2 regions of the Caulobacter sp. X genome follow, and region 1 is predicted to be linked to the other one. Evidence: riboswitches for the same ligand, from Rfam matches in the RefSeq annotation. Region 1 holds a riboswitch; the other holds the start of a gene.

The links. A riboswitch is a leader RNA that binds a small molecule or an ion and turns the genes downstream of it on or off. The one in region 1 is predicted to bind glycine.
Region 2: another riboswitch for glycine. It lies ahead of CSW60_RS13835 (TonB-dependent receptor); the one in region 1 lies ahead of gcvT (glycine cleavage system aminomethyltransferase GcvT).

The regions. Positions count from the first base shown of each region.
Region 1 covers NZ_PEGF01000002.1:161,404-168,077, reverse strand. Annotated here, with positions in the region: gene gcvPA (aminomethyl-transferring glycine dehydrogenase subunit GcvPA) at 1-1,034, opposite strand, end outside; gene gcvH (glycine cleavage system protein GcvH) at 1,088-1,453, opposite strand; gene gcvT (glycine cleavage system aminomethyltransferase GcvT) at 1,476-2,585, opposite strand; glycine riboswitch at 2,736-2,826, opposite strand; gene CSW60_RS13155 (methyl-accepting chemotaxis protein) at 2,997-4,838, shown strand; gene CSW60_RS13150 (arginine--tRNA ligase) at 4,842-6,644, opposite strand; gene CSW60_RS13145 (Tat pathway signal sequence domain protein) at 6,641-6,674, opposite strand, start outside.
Region 2 covers NZ_PEGF01000002.1:336,532-343,205, forward strand. Annotated here, with positions in the region: gene CSW60_RS13820 (TetR/AcrR family transcriptional regulator) at 1-436, opposite strand, end outside; gene CSW60_RS24045 (hypothetical protein) at 339-632, shown strand; gene CSW60_RS13825 (TonB-dependent receptor) at 679-2,985, shown strand; gene CSW60_RS13830 (tyrosine-protein phosphatase) at 3,000-4,088, shown strand; glycine riboswitch at 4,462-4,551, shown strand; gene CSW60_RS13835 (TonB-dependent receptor) at 4,929-6,674, shown strand, end outside.

The sequences.
Region 1 (6,674 bases):
TCGCCCAGCAGGCTCATGTGGATCGAGAAGGCCAGGGCGCAGAGGCCGCTGTTGGTGCAGATGTTGCTGGTCGCCTTGTCGCGGCGGATATGCTGCTCGCGGGTCGACAGCGTCAGCACGAAGCCGCGCTTGCCGTCGGCGTCGACCGTCTCGCCGCACAGGCGGCCCGGCATCTGGCGGACGAACTTCTCCTTGCAGGCGAAGAGGCCGACATAGGGGCCGCCGAAGTTCAGGCCGTTGCCGATCGACTGGCCCTCGGCCACGGCGATGTCGGCGCCCATCTCGCCGGGCGACTTCAGCAGGCCGTACGAGACGGCTTCGGTCGTCACCACGATCAGCAGCGCGCCGGCGGCGTGAGCGGCCTCGGCGATCTTGGTCACGTCGGTGACCGTGCCGAACACGTTCGGAGTCTGGACGACGACGCAGGCGGTATCCTGGTCGATCGCGGCGATCACCGCGTCCTCGGCGTCGATGGCCGCGGGCATGCGGGTCGTCTGGACGCCGGCGGCGTGGGCCAGGGTCTCGATCGCCCCGACATAGTGGGGGTGGACGCCGCCCGACATCACCGCCTTGTTCCGGCGGGTGACGCGCTGGGCCATCATCACGGCCTCGGCCGCGCCGGTCGAGCCGTCATAGAGCGAGGCGTTGGCCACCTCCATGCCGGTCAGGGCCGCGACCTGGGTCTGGAACTCGAACAGCACCTGCAGGGTGCCTTGGGCGATTTCCGGCTGGTAGGGCGTGTAGCTGGTCAGGAACTCCGACCGCTGGATGATGTGATCGACCGTGGCCGGCACGTGGTGGCGATAGGCGCCGGCGCCGCAGAAGAAAGGCCCCTCGCCCGCGGCGCGGTTGCGCTTGGCCAGGGCGGCCATCTCCCGCTCGACTTCCAGTTCGCCGACATGGTGCGGCAGGTCGACCGGCTTGTCGCGGCGGGCCGACGCCGGCACGTCCACGAACAGGTCGTCGATCGACTTCACGCCGATCACGCCGAGCATCTCGGCGCGGTCTTCGGGGGTGAGGGGGAGATAGCGCATATTTCGGTCCTTCTCCCTTCCCCCTCGACGGAGGAAGGGTCGGGGATGGGGTGTTACAGGGTGGCCAGGAACGCTTCGTACGCGTCGCGGTCCATCAGGGCGTCGACCTCGGCCGGGTTGGCCAGCTTGATCTTGGCGAACCAGCCGCCGCTTTCCGGCAGGGCGTTGACGGTTTCCGGGGCGTCCGACAGCTCGGCGTTGCCTTCGATCACCTCGCCCGAGACCGGGGCGTAGACGTCCGAGGCGGCCTTGACGCTCTCGACCACCGCCAGGCCGTCGCCCTGCTTCACGGTCTTGCCGGCTTCCGGAACCTCGACGAACACCACGTCGCCCAGTTGCTCGGCGGCGTAGGCGGTGATGCCGACGGTGGCGACGTCGCCCTGAACGACGACCCATTCGTGATCTTTGGTGAAACGCATCTCAATCGGCCCTTGGATTGGATTAGAGTTTACGGATGTAACGGTTCGGAACGAACGGGCTGGCGACCACCTCGGCGGCGGCCGCCTTCCCGCGAACGATGACCTTCAACTTCGTCCCGATCGCGGCGTAGGCGGGCGGGGCGAAGCCGATGGCGATGGGATAGCCCAGGCTGGGGGCGAAGCCGCCGCTGGTGACCTTGCCGATCACGGCGCCAGCCTCGTCGGCGATCTCGGCGCCTTCGCGGGCCGGAGCGCCTTCCAGCACCTTCAGGTTCACGCGGACGCGCGACAGCTCGCCGCCCAGCTCCTTGGAAATCCGGGCCGCGCCCAGATAGTCGCCGGCCTCGCGGCGCGACTTGCCGACGGCGAAGTTCAGGCCCGCCTCGATCGGCGAGACGGTCTCGTCCAGGTCGTGGCCGTACAGCGGCAGGCCCGCTTCCAGGCGCAGGCTGTCGCGCGCGCCCAGGCCGATCGGCTTGACGCGCTCGTCGGCCAGCAGGGTGTTCCACACCCGCTCGGCGGCGTCGGCGGGAACCGAGATCTCGTAGCCGTCCTCGCCGGTATAGCCCGAACGGGAGACGATCGCGTCGACGCCGAAGGCGGTCAGGGCCTTGGCGTCCATGAACACCATCTGGGCGGCTTGCGGGATGTGGGCGGCCAGCACCGCGGCGGCCTCGGGGCCTTGCAGCGCCAGCAGCGCGCGATCCTCAAGCCGGGTCACCGTGGCCTCGCCGGCCAGCTCGCGGGCGATGATGGCGTAGTCATTGTCCTTGCAGGCGCCGTTGACCACGACGAACAGGCCATCCTCGTCCGGACGCGCGGTCATCAGGTCATCGACGATGCCGCCTTCAGCGTTCAGCAGCACGCCGTAGCGTTGCTTGCCGGGCTTGAGGCCCTGATAGTCGGCCGAGACGACCTTTTCGAAAGCCTTGGCGGGGTTCTCGCCGCGGATGCGGGCCTGGCCCATGTGCGAGACGTCGAACAGGCCGGCGTGCTCGCGGGTCCAGAGGTGCTCCTTCAGCACCCCGTCCTTGTACTGCACCGGCATGGAATAGCCCGCGAACGGGACCATGCGGGCGCCCGCCGCCACGTGGGCGTCATAGAGCGGGGTCTTCTTGAGGTCTTCGGACACAGGTCGGGCTCCAAACGAGGTCGGCGACGGGACCGGCTCTCGCCGGTTGGTCGCGCCCCCGCTGTCCCTTGGGCCTGAGAGATTCCGGGACGTTCCGTCCCTTGCTCCTTCGGCGAGCCGCCCTTTCGGGAGGCCTCTTTCCAGCGTTCCTAAACTCGCGCGGTCCTTTTGCCTGAGCGTTTCCGGGGCGGTTGCGCCTTCGGCCTCGGGAGCGAATCCCGATGTCTCCCGCGAGGGTCATCGGCTCAATGCGGGAGGGGTCGATCGGAGTCAAGCGCGCGTCCCTCGTCCTCTGGACGAGGCGGGCGTTTTCCTCATCCGGCGCGACTGGGACATCAGGCCGCAGCCGAAACTTTCCGCACATTAACCGTCCACGGCGAAGCTTGCGGCGCTTTCACAGCAGGACCCTCCATGACCATCCGCATCCGCGACGCGCTCAACATCTTCGCCGGCTGCCTGCTGCTGGGATTCATCCTGGCCACCGCGACGGCGGTCTTCTCGCTGATGGAGCTGCGGGTCGGCGGCCCGCTGTCGAAGAAGCAGTCGCAGTCCTATGAGCTGCTGGCCGACCTGTTCCCGCCGCCGCTGTACCTGGTGGAGTCGATGCTGATCGTCCACCACGGCGCCGAGGATACGGGCCAGGCCGACGCCACGCTGAAGGCGTTGAACACCCTGCACCAGCAGTACGACGCGCGGCGCGCCTACTGGAAAGGCCTCGACCTGCCGGACGAGATGCGCGCGGGGCTCGACGCTTCCGACGTCGAGGTGCAGGCGTTCTGGAAGGTCGTCGACGGCGAATACGCCCCGGCGCTGAAGTCGGGCGACGTCATCGGCATCAACTCGACGATCGCCAAGCTCGAACCGATCTATGCGCGCCACCGCAAGGTCATCGACCAGCTGGCCGTGATGGCTCAGAAGGACGCGGAGGCCCAGGCGCGAAAGGTCGAAAAGGCGACCTGGTTCGTCATGGCCCTGCTCGCGGCCGTCACCGTCGCCATGCTGGCGATCGTGGTCGTCGGCGTCGGCGCGCTGCGCCAGTTCGTGGCCTCGCCGCTGTCGAAGATCACCGACTACATGGGCCGCCTGGCGACCGGCGATTACAGCCAGGACGTGCCGCTGCAGGCGCGTCCGGACGAGATCGGCGACATGGCTCGCTCGGTGGCGACGTTCCGCACCGCCGCCCTGGAGCGCCAAGCGGCGACCAAGGCCCAGCTGGAACACGAAGAGGAAGCGCGCCTGCAGAGCGCCGAAGCCGCTCGCGCAGAGGAGCGCGCCCTGCGTCAGCGCGTGGCCGACAGCCTTGGCGAGGGCTTGCGCCGCCTGGCCGCCGGGGACCTTTCGGCGCGCCTGAGCTCGCCGTTCCCCGAGGACTTCGAGGGCCTGCGCCGCGACTTCAACAGCTCGATGGAGACGCTGGAGCACGCGATCCGCCAGGTGCTGATCACCACCGGCGCGGTCGACAGCGGCTCGCGCGAGATCTCGACGGCCTCCGACGACCTGGCCCACCGCACCGAGCAGCAGGCCGCCAGCCTGGAAGAGACCGCCGCCGCGCTTGACCAGGTGACCGCCACGATCCGCAAGACCGCCGAGAACGCCGCCCAGGCCCAGGAGGCCGCCTCGGTCAGCCGCAAGCTGGTCGGGCAGTCCAGCGCCGTGGCCAACGAAGCGATGACCGCCATGGAGCGGATCGACGTCTCGTCCCAGAAGATCGGCCAGATCATCACCGTCATCGACGAGATCGCCTTCCAGACCAACCTCCTGGCCCTGAACGCTGGGGTCGAGGCCGCCCGCGCCGGCGAAGCGGGTCGCGGCTTCGCGGTCGTGGCCCAGGAGGTGCGGGCCCTGGCCCAGCGTTCGGCCGACGCGGCCAAGGAGATCAAGACCCTGGTCACCGACGCCTCGGACAGCGTGCAGAGCGGCGTCGGCCTGGTGGTCCGCGTCGGCGAGGAATTGGGCAATGTCGTCGACCATTTCGGCCGCATCGAGGACCTGATCAACGACATCGCCTCGGCCGCACGCCAGCAGGCGACGGGCCTGGCGGAGGTCAACACGGCCGTCGGCCAGATGGACCAGGTCACCCAGCAGAACGCGGCCATGGTCGAGGAGACCACCGCCGCCAGCCACACCCTCACCCGCGAGGCCGGGGAGCTGGGCGCGCTGCTCCAGCGGTTCAAGGTGGGCGAAGAGGCGGGCGCGGCGTCGGCGAAGACGCCGCAGCGCGGCCGCCCGGGCCAGGAGACCCAGGCGGCCTAAGCGCTACATGCGCTCGGGCGCTTCGATGCCCAGCAGATCGAGGGCCAGCTCCAGCTGACGCAGGGTCGTCTCAGCCAAGGCCAGGCGCGAAGCGCGCAGGGCGTCGCTGTCGGCGCTCATGATCGGGCAGGCCGCGTAGAACTTCGAGAACGACTGGGCCAGCTTGTAGGCGTGCTCGGCGACGAAGTTCGGGGCCTTCTTGTCGTAGGCCTCCTGCAGCGCGCCCTCGAAGGCGTCCAGCAGCATGGCCAGGTCCCGCTCGGCCTGTTCGCCGATGATGATCTCGCCGGCCGCCGCGCCGGCCTCGGCGGCCTTGCGCAGCACGCTCTTGATGCGCACCGACTGGTACAGCAGGTACGGGCCGGTCTTGCCCTCGAAGCTGGTGAAGCGGTCGAGATCGAAGACGTAGGACGTGCCGCGGAAGTTCTGTAGGTCGGCGAACTTCAGGGCCGCGACGCCGACCTTGTGGGCGGTGTCCTCGAACTGCTCTTCGGTGAGCTCGGCGCCCAGGCCGGCTTCGCGGAGGCGCTCGCGGGCCTTTTCGCGGGCCATCTCGATCAGGTCGTGCAGCTTCAGCACGCCGCCGGCGCGGGTCTTGAACGGCTTGCCGTCCGTCCCGTTCATCGTGCCAAAGCCGATGTGCTCCAGCGAGCCTTCCTGCGCGTAGCCGGCCAGATAGGCGGCGCGGAACACAGTCTCGAAGTGCAGGGCCTGACGCTGATCGACGCAGTAGAGGATCAGGTGCGGGTCGAACGACTGGCGGCGATCCAGGATCGTGGCTAGGTCGGTCGTGCCGTACATGGCCGAACCCTCGGACGAGACCACCAGCAGCGGCGGCACGTCCTGCTTGTCGTCCTCGCGCGAGACGCGGACGATGCGGGCGCCCTGGTCCTCGACCAGCAGGCCCTTGGCCTCCAGCTCTTCGACCATCGGCCCGATCAGGTCGTTGGCGTCGCTCTCGCCCTTCCACAGGTCGAAGTCGACGCCCAGGGCGTGGAACTCGCGCTCCAGGGCCACGCGGCTGACCTTGACGAAGTGGCTCCACAGCACGCGGTAGCCATAGCGGCCGTTCTGCAGCTCGGCGGTGGCCTTGCGGGCGCGCTCCTTGAACGCGGCGTCTTCCTTCTGGCGCAGCGAGGCGGCCGGATAGATGCGGTCGAGGTCGGCCAGGCTGATGCGGGCGTCGAGCTCGGCGTTCAGAGCCGCCACATCGGCCGGATCGGCGCCGGCGGCGGTCTCGGGCAGCTTGCCGACCAGAGCGGCGATCGTGGCGTCCTCGTCGAGGATCGCGCTGATCAAGAGGCCCATCTGGAAGCCCCAATCGCCGAAGTGGGCGTCGCCCAGCACTTCGTCGCCGCGGAAGCGGTACAGGCGCTTGATCGACTCGCCGATGATCGAGGCGCGCAGGTGGCCCACGTGCATCGGCTTGGCGACGTTGGGGCCGGCATAGTCGATCAGCACCCGGCGCGGCGCGTCCAGCACCTGGGCGCCGGTCCGATCGTCGGCGGCGATCTCGCGGGCGCGGACCGACAGGGCCTCGTCGCTGACCCGCAGGTTGATGAAGCCGGCGCCGGCGATCTCGACCGAGCTCAGGCGCGGATCGGCCTTGAGGATCTCGACGACCTGCGCAGCGATCTCGCGCGGATTGCGCTTGGCGCTCTTGGCCGCCGCGAGGGCGCCGTTGCACTGGAAATCGGCCAGGTCGGGACGGTCGGAGGCGGTGACGCGTCCGAACTCGGGAGGAAGTCCGGCGGCCTGGAACGCGGCCGAAGCCGCCTCGCTCAGGGACCGCTTCAAATCGTTCATTGCTTGGTGGAAGTCCCTGGTTGAACCTGG
Region 2 (6,674 bases), 180 kb from region 1:
CGTACTCGAAGAACGCGTGCAGCATGCGGCCATCGATGGCGGGCAGGCCAAACCCCGCTGCCGTCTGCAGCCAGAAGTCGCGCCACAGCCGCGTCCAGGCCGCCGCCGGGCCTTCGCCTGGCGCGGCCGCCGCGGCCTCCTGGTAGGTCAGCGCCAAACGACGCCCGCCGCCGGCCCAGGCCTGGATGACGTGCAGCAGGGCCAGAGCCGCGCCGTCGGGCGAGCGGGGCAGGGCGGCGATCTCGCGCGCGCGGTCCTGCTGCCAGGCGCGGGTCTCTTCGACGCCTTGCTCGAAGACTGTCAGTAACAATCGTTCTAAATTGCCGAAGTTGTAATTGATGGCGCTGGCCGCGGTCGCCGCCTTGGCGGCGATCGCGCGGGCCGAGGCGGCGGCGATTCCGCCGCTCGCGATCAGGCTCGCGCCGGCCGCGATCAGCCTTTGGCGCGTATTGTCCTTGGCTAGCGGGGCTTTTGCCGAGGTTGGTGGCGCGGAGGTTGCGGCAGGGGGCGGGCGGGCGACCATGGGTCATATTCCCTGCCCGGATGAGCCGCGCAAGTCCACGCCTCGCCGAACGGCGACCTTCGTGGAACTGAAACATAACATTCGTACTAGGTTCACGCTCCACGCCTAGATGCGCCCCGAGCCTGGCGGTCGGTCGGGGAACAAAGGGGATTCACATGAAACGGTGTTTTGAGACGTCGGCGCTGCGCGCTGGCCTGCTGGCGGGGGCTGCGGTTTTGGCCTTGGGCGGCGCGGCGAACGCGGCCGATACCCCGACGGCGGCGGTCGATGCGGCCGGTCCGGCTTCGGGCGAGGGCCAGATCAGCCTCGAGGAGGTCGTGGTCACGGCCCAGAAGCGCAAGACCAACCTGCAGGACACCCCGATCGCCATCTCGGCCATGGACAGCGAGGCCCTGAAGGCGCGTCACGTCCAGTCGGTCGAGGACCTGGGCGACGGCTCGATCCCCTCGCTGCGGGTCGCGCCGTTCTTCGCCCGCAAGTCGGCCCTGACGATCGGCATGCGCGGCATCGGCGCGCTGGGCGACGCGAACCAGCCCGCCCGTGACCAGGCCGTCGGCGTCTATGTCAATGGCGTCTATCTGGGCCGCGCTCAGGGCCTGGGCTCGGCGCTGTACGACGTCGAGCGCATCGAGGTGCTCAAAGGGCCGCAAGGCACGCTGTTCGGCCGCAATACCGAGGGCGGCGCGGTCAGCATCGTCACCAAGGCCCCGACGGGCGTGTTCGGCATGAACACTACGCTCGGCTATGGAAACTACAACGCCTACAAGGCCGAGACTCACATCGACCTGCCCGAGGTCCGCGGGGTCAGCGTCAAGCTCGACGCCCTGCTCAGCAAGCGCGGCGGCACGACCACCAACCCCACCACCTCGGGGCAGCCGGATTTCAACAGCTACGACAAGCGCGGGCTGAACCTGGAAGCCGCCTGGCGGCCGTCCGACACGTTCAGCGCCGACTACGCCTTCGACGTCTCGTATGATGGCTCGACCCCCTACTACGTGCAGTTGGAGAAGAAGGGAGCGCTGGCCCTCGCGCCGCTCAGCCCGGCCCAACCCGACCGCGCCAAGAGCGCCAATATCGGCGTGCCGCTGCAGATGAGCGAGGGCGATACCTGGGGCCATCGCCTGAACCTGACCTGGAAGCTGGCTGACAACCTGGACCTGAAGTCGATCAGCTCGTACCGCAAGCTGACCCAGACCCAGTTCGACAACGGCGCGGTGGCCCTGTCGGTCTTCGCGCCAAACGGCGGCTTCGCCCGCTACAGCGTCGCCCGCGTCTGGCAAGATCAGGTGAGCCAGGAGCTCCAGCTGGTCGGCAAGACCGACCGCATCGAATACGTCGGCGGCGTCTTCTATTTCCGCGAAAAGGTCAGCGACAACGCCCAGACGCCCAACTCGCTGCAGTGGAACGCGACGGGCACGGCCTATACCCAGCTGTCGATCGACTTCCGCACCGTGCCGCTGGACCGCGCCAGCCACGTGAAGACCACCAGCTACGGCGCCTTCGGCCAGGCCGCCTGGACCCCGGCGATCCTGAACGACAAGCTGCACGTCACCGCCGGCGGCCGCTACACCAAGGACGCCAAGAGGGGCTCGCTGGACGTCGTCAACGGCGCTTTGCCCAGCTATGTCGACGGCAACAAGAACACGGTCATCGGCAAGGTCCCGCTCGACGAGTCCTGGAGCCACTTCGACCCGATGGTCAGCGTGGCTTACGAACTGACCAACGACATCAATTTCTATGGCCGCTGGGCCACGGGCTACAAGGCCGGCGGCGCCAACTCACGCTCGCTGACCTACCGAGCCTATGATCCGGAAAAGGTCGAGATGTTCGAGGTCGGGGCTAAGGCCGAGTTCTGGGACCGCCGCGCCCGCCTGAACGTCGCGGCCTTCACCGGCGACATCAAGGACGCCCAGGTGGACTTCAACGTCATCATCGTCGGCAACAACCGCGGCACGCTGGAAACCACCAACGCCGCCACGGGCAAGACCAAGGGCTTCGAACTAGACTTCGCCCTGGTCCCGGTCGAGGGCCTGACCTTGTCGGGCGCCTACGCCTATACCGACATCAAGCTGTCCAAGGCGTTCAACCCGTTCACCAACGCCCAGTCGACCATCTATCCGCTGTACAGCCCCAAGAACGCCGGCAGCGTGGCCGCGGACTATGTCCGCCCCGCCTTCGGCGCGACGTTCAAGGCTCACCTGGACGCCAACTTCGCCGACGCCCAGATGACCAGCACCACGGACCCGACCCTGAGCGACAAGTCGTTCACGGTGAACGGGCGCCTGGCCTTGGCCGATATTAAACTGGCCGAGGGCGCTCCGGCCCTGCAGCTGTCGGTCTGGTCGCGCAACCTGACCAATGAGTCCTACGCCTTCCTGCGCAACACCAACGCCGCCTTGGGCACGTACGCGATCTACAACGAGCCGCGAACCTTCGGCGTCGAAGCCAATGTGAAGTTCTAGGGAAGGAAACTGCAATGAACCCTAAGCACATGGATCGTCGTCTGTTCCTCGCGGCGGCTGGCGCTCTGGCGCTGGCCCCCGCCGCCCGCGCCGCGACCGCTCTGGACGCCAAGGCCGAGCGCACCGCGCCCGGATCGGTCCGCCTGGACTGGACCGGCGCCCAGGCCGTGTCCGTTCTGGTCTCGGCCGACCCCGCCGCTAGGGCGGGAGCCATGCGCCCCCTGAAGACGGCGGCCGGGACCTCGGCCAGCGTCGACGCCCCGGTCTCGCCGCGTCCGTACTTCCTGGTGAAGGCCGCCGACGGGCGTCAAACCCGCGTGGCCGAGCGTCTCCTGCCCCTGGAAGGCGGTCGCAACTTCCGCGACCTCGGCGGCTGGCGCGCCGCCGACGGCCGCCAGGTCAGGTGGGGCAAGATTTATCGTTCGGGCGTCATGGCCAACCTGACGATGGGCGACCTGGAGTACCTCAAGGCGTTGGGCATCCAGGCCATTTGCGACCTGCGCAATCCCCAGGAGCGGACCAGCGAGCCGAACCCGTTCCTGAAGGCGCCGGGGCCCAAGATCGTGGCGACCGACTACGACATGAGCGCCTCGATGGCCGCGCTCATGACGATGAAGACCCGCGAGGACGCCCTCCAAGGCTTCGCCGAAGCCTATGTCGGCTTCCTGGACATGCTGACCCCTCACTACACCGACATGTTCGCGCGGCTGGTGGCCGACGAGGGACCGCTGGCCTTCAACTGCAGCGCCGGCAAGGATCGAACGGGCATGGCCTCGGCCCTGATCCTGTCGGTGCTGGGCGTACCGCGCGAGACGGTGCTCAAGGACTACGGCCTGACCGAGGTCTATACACCACCGTCCTACTACGCGCGGATGGCCCAGAGCGGGGCGACCGGCGGCGGCGTCACGGCCCAGCAGATGCAGGCCCTCTCGAAGCTGCCGCCGGAGGTGCTGCAGGTGATCATGGGCTCGGACCCCGAGGTCATGCGCCGGGCCTTGGCGACCATCGACGCCAAGTTCGGCGGGCCCGTGGCGCTGACCAAGGCGCGCTTTGGCCTGAGCGACGCCAAGATCACCAAGCTGCGCGCCGCCTACTTGGCTTAAGCTCGAAAGAACACGCTTTAATCTACGCCCCGGCCTCATTTCCTTGTGCCGGGGCGCCGTCTTTGTGGAGTGGACCTACGAGCGGCTGCGGGCGCGCCCCAACGGTCGCTCATCACGCTGCGCCGCCGCTAGCGAACAGACACGGTGGGGGGAAAGCGCCTTCGCGAACCGTGTCGATAGGGGGCGAGGACGGCTGACGCGGTTTGACGATATTGATGCGATCTCCCGGCGTCCGCGGCGTCCGTGCGGAGCCGCGATAGGCGCCGGCGCCGCTGAAATCAGCGTTTCGTGCAACGTGGGCAGGCGTTGATCGGCGAAGGTCGCGCTCGAAGGTTCCAATCATTGACCGCCTGGGGCAGGGCGCATTCCCTGAACGCCTCTCGCGGGAGAGATCAGGCCTTGGCCTGGCGCTGAAGGCGAAACCGCCCCGGAAACGCTCAAGCAGAAGGACCGCGCGAGACGTTAAGCGCTGGAAAGCAGGGCTAGCGCCCTCGCCGAAGGAGCAAGGCGCCCCTCCGTCGGAGGCGGGGCGCTGAATCTCTCAGGCCCAAGGACAGCGGGGGTGTGAAGGCGAGCCGTCCTGGCCCGCTCAGACCCGCCGTGCGCCAATGTTAATCTAGCAACTTTCAAATATGAATTTAGAAAAAGCTCATTGAGCGCGACTGTCATTTTGACTTTCGCGATTATTCTGTTGAATCTGTACATGTCAGAGAAGTAATTTGTTCACAAATCGAACATGAGTGTGCAATGTTTCAACTTTGTATTTTTGTAGTCGGGTTTGGCGAAATTCCTGTTTTACCTATGATGAAGTGTTAGTGACGGTGGCCCTAGTCAAAATGATTGGGGATAGTCATGACCATTCGCATACCTGGACACGCAGCTACTCGTCTAAGGGCTCTGCTTCTCGCCGCCTCGGTTTTGGGTGTCGCGACGCCGGTCCTGGCCCAGGAAGCCGACAAGGCCGCTGAACTGGAAACGATCGTCGTGACGGGCAAGCGCCTGTCGGAAGCCAGCGTCGCCATCGGCACCGACCATGCGACGGCGACGGTGTCGATCACCCGCGAGGCCCTGCTGTCCGCGCCGGCCGGGATCACCGGCCTGAAGATGCTGGAGAGCCTGCCGGGCTTCAACGTCCAGGCGAACGACGCCCTGGGCATGTACGAGTTCGGCAACTCGGTGTCGGTGCGGGCCTTCAACTTCCAACAGATTGGCTTTCTGCTGGACGGCATCCCGATGGGCCGCAGCGACCAGTTCGGCGGCAGCCCGATCTATCGCTACGTCGACAACGAGAACCTGCTGAGGGTCACCGCGTCGGCCGGGGCCGGCGATGTCTCCCTGCCCAGCTACGCCTCGCTCGGCCCCATCGTCGACTACTTTACCCAAGCCCCGGCTGAAGAGGCGGGCGGCGCGATCAGTCAGACCTTCGGCAGCGACGACCTGCGCCGCACCTTCCTGCGTCTGGAGTCGGGTAAGGTTGGCCCGCTGTCGGGCTATGTCAGCGGCTCGTGGATCAAGGGCGACCTGTGGCGCGGCCCAGGTACGATCGATCGCAAACACTACGAGGGCAAGCTCAAGTACGACCTGCCCAATGGCGGCGACATCAGCTTCCAGACCGTCCACAATGACTATTTCGACTATGACAGCCCGTCGATCACCCTGGCGCAGTACGCCGGGACGGCCGGCGACGTTTTTGGCCGCAAGGGACGCTATTTCTCGTATCTGGGCTCGGTGCCGACCTCGGTTCCGTTCGGCACGCCGCTGTCGATCCCGACGGGCAGCTTGCCCGAGGCCGTGGCGGGGGTCCCGTATTCCAACGCCAACTACGCCCAATACTACAAGTTCGCGGTCAACAAGCGGAAGGACCACCTCTACGGCCTGACGCTGAACACGCCGATCACCGACAATTTCGACCTCACGACCACGGCCTACTACGAGGACAAGGGCGGCTACGGCGTCTCGCCCGAGGCCTACGCCACGTCCAAGGCCAGCTACGACGCCGAGGTCGGCAAGGTGGCCGGCATCGTCGCTCCGCGTGGCATCCAGTACGGCCTGTCGGGCGTCGACGGCATCCGCAAGGGCCTCACCGCCAAGCTCGCCTGGCGTCTGGCGTTCAACAAGATCGAGGCGGGCCTTTGGCTGGAGAACGACGACTATCACCGCACCCAGAACCGCTACAATGTCGAGAATGGCAACCCTGACGGCAAACCCCTGCTCAACGAGCGGGTTCACGCCCAGCGCGACTACAAGTCCCTGCGCGAGACCAAGCAGTTCTTCGTCAAGGACACCGTCACCCTGCTGGACGCGAAGCTGAAGCTGGAGCTGGGCTTCAAGGCCACCGACATCGATTACAAGATCGCCGGCTATCGCAATCCGGCCGACTATATCAACCGCCGCAGCCCGATCCTGAAGGACAACTGGAAGGACAGCTTCCTGCCCCAGGTGGGCGCCGTCTACAGCCTGACCGGCCGCGATCAGGTCTTCGCCTCGTATTCGGAAAACATGGCCCTGCCACGCGGCGCGGACGACATCTTCTCGGCCGCCAGTCCGACCGTCGCCGGTCCCGACCCCGAGACCTCGACCAACTGG